2 linked regions of the Prosthecodimorpha staleyi genome follow. The protein of the gene in region 1 interacts with the protein of each later gene in a pairwise test. Links are inferred from orthologs where the notes say so. Each region holds a gene or a part of one and is shown on either strand. Other genes may lie near its edges.

Region 1 (2,964 bases):
CGCCAAGTATCGCGAGGCGATGAACATCCCGTCCTCGGTCCAGCGTCGGCGCGAAAAATCGCTCGGCTGACAGCGATCCGTCATGCGCTCGCCGCAGCGCCGACGGTCGGAACCGGCGGCGTCAGGCGGCGCGTCGGCGTCCCCGCATCGCGGGGTTCGGCCGGCCGGTTGCGCCGCAACGACCCGCATCCGGCCAAAATCGTCGGTCCGGCGGCAGAACGGCCTGGAATCGACGCGAAGGCGCGCCATATCTTGAGTCTGGACGGATGCATCGCCGTCCTTGCGGGCGGCGACGCGGAGAATGCCGGATTTGACAAGACCAGCGGCAATGTTATGAGACCGCCCCCATTGCCGCCGCGCCTGAACGGACGGGGCAGATGAAAAAATGCGGGGCCGCCCGGTGCGGACCGTCGCCAAGGAGGTCGCATCCCATGGGCTTGAGGGTTTCGGGCAAGAACGTCGACATCGGCGAATCTCTGCGCACCCATGTGGAGGGCCGGATCGCCGAGACCCTGGGCAAGTATTTCAACGGCACCTGGAACGGCCATGTCACGGTCGAGAAGGATGGCCACGGCTTCCGAACGGAATGCGCGCTCCATCTCGGCACCGGGGTGACGCTGCAGTCTGAGGGCCAGGCGCACGAGCCCTATCCGAGCGTCGACCAGGCGGCCGAGCGGATCGCCAAGCAGCTGCGCCGCTACAAGCGCAAACTGCGTGACTATAATAACGGCAGCGCTCGCGCCGAGGCGGTCGAGGGAACCTATCGCGTCATCGAGGCGATTGCCGACGAGGACGAGGTGCCGGCCGACTACAGCCCGGTCGTCATCGCCGAGACCACCAAGACTTTGAAGACCCTTACGGTCGGCAGCGCGGTCATGGAACTCGACCTGACCCATGCACCCTTCGTGGTATTCCTGAATGCCGGCAATGGCGGCCTGAACGTCGTCTATCGGCGCCGTGACGGAAATATCGGCTGGATCGATCCGACATTGCCTGCAACCTCGGCTTGATCCGGTCGACCCGGTCCGGCAGTGTCATGACCGGGCGACGCGGGGCACCCCGCTTCGCCCGGCCGGACCTTCCATCCGGTCGAACAGTACCCGATCCCGATTCCGAGCTTGACGCGCCAGACGACCCGACCCGACCGTTCCGCGCATGGCGCCGGAGCCGGCGGCGGGCTCCTTTCCGGACCCATCGATGGACTTGAGCGACATTCTCGACCTCGGCGCCGTCATCCCGGCGCTCAAGGCCAATTCCAAGAAGCAGGCGTTTCAGGATTTGGCGACGCGTGCCGCGAAGGTGACGGGGCTCGGCGAACGCGAGATCTTCGACACGATCCTGCAGCGCGAGCGTCTCGGCTCGACCGCCGTCGGACGGGGCATTGCCATTCCGCACGGCAGGATCGACGCCCTGCCGACGTTGGTCGGCCTGTTCGCACGGCTTGAGCGCCCGGTCGATTTCGACGCGATCGACGATGCGCCGGTCGACCTGATCTTCATGCTGCTGGCGCCGGAGGGCGCCGGTGCCGACCACCTGAAGGCGCTCGCCCGGGTCGCTCGGGTGTTGCGCGACCCGGCCATCGCCGCCAAGCTGCGCGCTGCCAACGATGCCGACGCGCTCTACAGCGTGCTGACCCAGCCGCTCGCCTCCCACGCGGCCTGACCGGCCTTGGCGGCCGGCCTCGACCCTCGTGAGTGTGCCGTCGGGGCTTGCGGTTTCGGCTGCGTGCCGGGCCTGCGGCGTTCAGTGGACGCTGACCGTCGTCAACTCGTTTTCCAGGGCGCCGGCGACCGCAACGTCGCGCGAATCCGCGAGCAGGATCGGCGCGCCGCTGGCATTGATCAAAGCCCAGATGGTCACGCCCGGCGCGATGCGCGGCACGTTCGGGAACAGACCCGGAAGCTCTTCGGATTTGAGTTCGCGCAGATAGGCAACCTCGCCTTCGCCCAGATGGGCGAATTCGGCCGTCTCCATCACGGCCTTGGCGGCATGGTCCTCGGTCATGTGAATTCTCCTCGATAAGGTTCGACCCGGCGTCCGCACCGGGCGGACGTCGACGGGGTCAAGACCGGTGCGCTGCCGGTGCCCCGGTCGGCGGTCCGCCTTCAGTCGCTGGTCGCGATGTCGATCTTCCGGATCACCCGCTCCGGCTCCGGCCGGGCAAGATCGATCGACAGCAGGCCGTCCTTCAGCTCCGCGCCGATCACCTCAATGCCTTCCGCGAGCACGAAGGCCCGCTGGAACTGGCGCGCCGCGATGCCGCGGTGCAGGAAGTGACGGTCGCGGTCATCCTCGGTCTGGCGGCCGCGGATGACGAGCTGCTTCTCCTCCAGCGTCACGTCGAGCTGGTCGCGCGTGAAACCGGCCACCGCCAGGGTGATGCGCAGCACGTCGCCCCGGTCGCCAGGACGCAACAGGCGTTCGATATTGTAGGGTGGGTAGCCGTCGTTGGCGGCCTTGGAGACACGGTCCAGGACGCGCTCGATCTCGTCGAAACCGAGCAGAAACGGGCTCGAGAAGCCCGTGAGGCGTGACATGATCGAGGCCCTCCGTCGAAGCGACCCGTAGGCTTCCGGACCCCTCGGGCATCCGGCCGGGTCCGGTCGGACCCGTTACCGCAATATGGGTCGGCTTCGAACGAGGTTCAAGACGGTCCCGGGCGGCCGGCGGGCGCCCGGCGCCGACCGGCGTCAGACCGGATATTTCATCTTTGCGAGATCGTAGCCGGTCGCCGCCGCGAAGGCCCGGTTCTCCGGCCGGAAGGCTTCGATCAGCCGCTCGCGATGCGGCGTCGGATCGAACAGCGTGTTGTTCTCGATGACCCAGCGGAATCCGGCCTCGTCGGCTTGCAGCTGCTCCGGGGTGAACATGTTGCCGCGCTTGCGCAGGGCGGTGCGGTTGCGCTTCAGCTTCATGATGTGGCTCTCGTCGGAGGCCGTGCGGCGCCGGTGCGGCAGGCCCGGC
Region 2 (3,325 bases), on another replicon or contig:
ACGGACGGCTACGACGCCGCCGCCTCGTCGGGCTCCAATCTCGGCCCGACCTCGGCGAAGCTGATCGACCGCGTCCGCGGCGATGTCGGCGCGCTCAAGACCGCCGGGGCGGCGACACCGGTACCGGCCGACGCCGTGACCGCGTCGGCGAGCGGCCTCGACCCGCATGTCAGCCCGGACTTCGCCTATGCCCAGGTCGACCGGGTCGCAGCGGCGCGCAAGCTGGACCCCGCGCGGCTGAGAACATTGGTCGACACGATGATCGAGGGCCGGGAGCTGGGTCTGTTCGGCGAGCGCAGGGTCAATGTCCTGATGCTCAACCGCGCGCTCGACCGGCTTTCCTGACGGAGGCGGCGCGCATGGGCGAGACCAATCCGGATCGGCGGCCGTCCCCGGACGCACTGCTGGCGCTCGCCGACAGCGAGCGCCGCGGCCGGCTGAAGGTCTGGCTCGGCGCCGCGCCCGGCGTCGGCAAGACCTATGCGATGCTGTCGGCCGCGCGGCAGGCAGGGCAGGCCGGCACCGACGTCGTGGTCGGTCTCGCCGAGACCCATGGCCGGGCCGACACCGAGGCGCTGACGGTGGGGCTCGAGATCCTGCCGCGCCGGCCGTTCTTCCATCGCGGCCACCGGCTGCAGGAATTCGACATCGACGCCGCCCTGGCCCGCCGGCCGGCCGTGCTGGTCGTCGACGAACTCGCCCACAGCAACGCCCCCGGCAGCCGCCACCCGAAACGCTACCAGGATATCGACGAACTCCTGCGCGCCGGCATCGACGTCTGGACCGCGCTCAACATCCAGCATCTGGAGAGCCTGTCCGACGTGGTCTCGCGCATCACCGGCGTGACGGTGCGCGAGACCGTGCCCGACACGGTGCTCGACCGGGCCGACGAGGTCGTGCTGGTCGACATCACGCCGTCCGAGCTGATCCAGCGGCTGAAGGACGGCAAGGTCTATCTGGCCGACAACGCCCGCCGCGCAATCGACCACTATTTCAAGCCCGGCAACCTGACGGCTCTGCGCGAACTGGCCTTGCGCCGGACGGCGGCGCGGGTCGACGACCAGATGGTCGACTATCTGCGCCAGAACGCGATCGAGGGGCCCTGGCCGACCGCCGAGCGCATCCTCGTCTGCGTCGGCGGCGATGCCCGCTCCGTGACGGCGATCCGGGCAGCCAGCCGCTTCGCCAGCGGGCTCAACGCCGACTGGCTCGCCGTCCATGTCGAACGCCCCGACCTGACCCCCGACACGGCAGCCACCGAACGGATCGAAGAGGCCCTTCGATTGGCCGAACGGCTGGGCGCGACGGTCCTGCGCCCCTCGGGCCGCGATATCGTCACCGGGATCCTGCGCATCGCGCGGGCGGAGAATGCGACGCAGATCTTCCTGGGGCGGTCCCGGAGCGGGCGCTGGGCCCGGCTGCGCGGCCGATCCCTGACCGAGGCCGTGCTGGAGCGGGCGGGCGCCCTGTCGGTCCATGTCGTCGGCGAGGACGATGCCGTACGCCCGGCGCCGGCCGGGATGCCGCGGCTCCGGCTGCCGGCGCTCTCGCTGTCGGGCGCCGGGGCGGCGGTCCTGGCGGTGGCGGCGGCGCTCGCCATCGGCTCCGGACTGGTGCGTTATGTCGAGCTGCCCAATCTGTCGATGATCTTCCTCGCCGCCGTGGTGCTGTGTGCGCTGCGCTTCGGTACGGCAAGCGCGGTTCTCGCCTCGGCGCTGTCCTTCGCGGCCTACAATTTCTTCTTCATCGAGCCGGTCTACACCTTCACGGTCGCCAAGCCGCACGAACTTCTGGCGCTGGTGGTATTTCTTCTGGTGGCGATCGCCATCGGCGGCATGGCTGGACGCCTGCGCGATCAGTCCGAACTGATCCGTTTGCGGGCGGCCGCGATCCGCTCGCAATACGAGTTCGCCCGCAAGCTTTCGGGTACCGCGAAACTGGACGACCTGCTCTGGGCGGTCGCCTCGCAGATCGCCGCCTCGGTCGGCGGCCGATGCCTGATCTTTCTCGCCGAGGGCTCCGACCTGGTCCTGAGCGGTGCCGCCCCGCCCGACGACGAGATGGGGCCGGCGGAATGGACCGCGGCCTATTGGGCGCTGAACCACGAAGAGCCTGCCGGCTGGCGCACCGGCACGCTGCCCAATGCCCGGCTGCAGTTCCGCCCGATGCGGACCGCACGCGGGACGACGGGAACGATCGGCTTCGAGCCGGCCAATCCGGCCCGGGCGTTGACCGGGGAGAACGAGCGGCTGGTCGATGCCCTGATCGACCAGGCGGCGATCGCGATCGAACGCATCCGGCTGGTCGACGAGATGAACCGGGCCGCGGCATCGGCGGAAGGCGAAAGGTTGCGCTCGGCCCTGCTGACCTCGCTGAGCCACGATCTCAAGACGCCGCTGGCCGCCATCCTGGGCTCGATCACCGCGGTTCGGACGCTCGGACCCAGGATGGACGAGACGGCGCGCGGCGATCTGCTGCTGACCATCGAGGAGGAGACCCGGCGCCTCTCCCGTTTCGTCTCCAACCTGCTCGACATGACCAAGCTGGAGGCCGGCGGTCTGGAGATCACGCCCGACGAGGTCGATCTCGTCGAGGTCCTGCCCGGTCTGATCGCTCGCGCGGCGCTGCTGCTGCCCGGCCTGACGGTCAAGACCCGGCCCTGGCCGCCCTCGGCGACGGTGCGCGGCAATCCGATTCTGGTCGATCAGGTGCTCTTCAACATCCTGGAGAATGCCGACAAGTATGCCGGCCCGAATGCGGAGGCGACGGTCTGGCTCGAAGTCGCCGACGGCCGCATCCGTCTGGTCGTCGAGGACCGGGGGCCGGGCATTCCGCCGGACCAGCTCGACCGCGTCTTCGCCAAGTTCCACCGGGTCGCCGCCGGCGATGGCCGCGCCGCCGGGACCGGACTGGGTCTCGCCATCGCCAAGGGGATCGTCGAGGCGATGGGCGGCACCATCCGCGCCGAAAGCCCGATCGCCGGCGCGCGCGGCACCCGCATCCTGATCACCTGGCCCCTGTCCGCACCATGTCCCGAAGCCGGCGGGCCGCCTGAAGGCATCCCATGATGAGGTCCGACCCACGCATCCTCGTCGTCGACGACGAACCTCAGATCCAGCGCTTCCTGAAGCCGGCGCTCGAGGCCTCCGGCTTCGAGGTCGTCCAGGCCCTCGACGGCCGGAGCGCCATCAAGGCCGTCGCCATGGCGGCGCCGGACGCGGTGGTGCTCGATCTCGGCCTGCCCGATTGCGACGGCAAGGACGTGATTCGTCAGGTCCGCGCCTTCTCGCAGGTCCCGATCGTGGTGCTTTCGGCACGCGACCGC

Evidence for each region. The genes of interacting proteins can lie anywhere in the genome.
Region 2: the proteins of ptsN (region 1) and KL771_RS09395 interact in binary tests that used the Escherichia coli proteins (3 or more experiments, as listed by UniProt). The link is inferred for Prosthecodimorpha staleyi from one-to-one orthologs.

Annotation. Positions count from the first base shown.
Region 1 is NZ_JAHHZF010000007.1:245,481-248,444, forward strand. Bases 54-2,929 are described here. They hold ptsN (PTS IIA-like nitrogen regulatory protein PtsN), read left to right. Parts: upstream 54-1,197; coding sequence 1,198-1,662; downstream 1,663-2,929. Other genes in these bases: rpoN (RNA polymerase factor sigma-54), read left to right, coding at 54-70; hpf (ribosome hibernation-promoting factor, HPF/YfiA family), read left to right, coding at 432-1,010; KL771_RS15740 (BQ00720 family protein), read right to left, coding at 1,744-2,004; KL771_RS15745 (Hsp20 family protein), read right to left, coding at 2,106-2,537; KL771_RS15750 (hypothetical protein), read right to left, coding at 2,691-2,929. In the rest of the region: more of rpoN, read left to right, coding at 1-53; more of KL771_RS15750, read right to left, coding at 2,930-2,964. UniProt on the Escherichia coli protein: Seems to have a role in regulating nitrogen assimilation.
Region 2 is NZ_JAHHZF010000004.1:215,728-219,052, forward strand. What follows is about bases 32-3,268. They hold KL771_RS09395 (sensor histidine kinase), read left to right. Parts: upstream 32-359; coding sequence 360-3,068; downstream 3,069-3,268. Other genes in these bases: kdpC (potassium-transporting ATPase subunit KdpC), read left to right, coding at 32-345; KL771_RS09400 (response regulator), read left to right, coding at 3,068-3,268. Also shown: more of kdpC, read left to right, coding at 1-31; more of KL771_RS09400, read left to right, coding at 3,269-3,325. UniProt on the Escherichia coli protein: Member of the two-component regulatory system KdpD/KdpE involved in the regulation of the kdp operon. KdpD may function as a membrane-associated protein kinase that phosphorylates KdpE in response to environmental signals.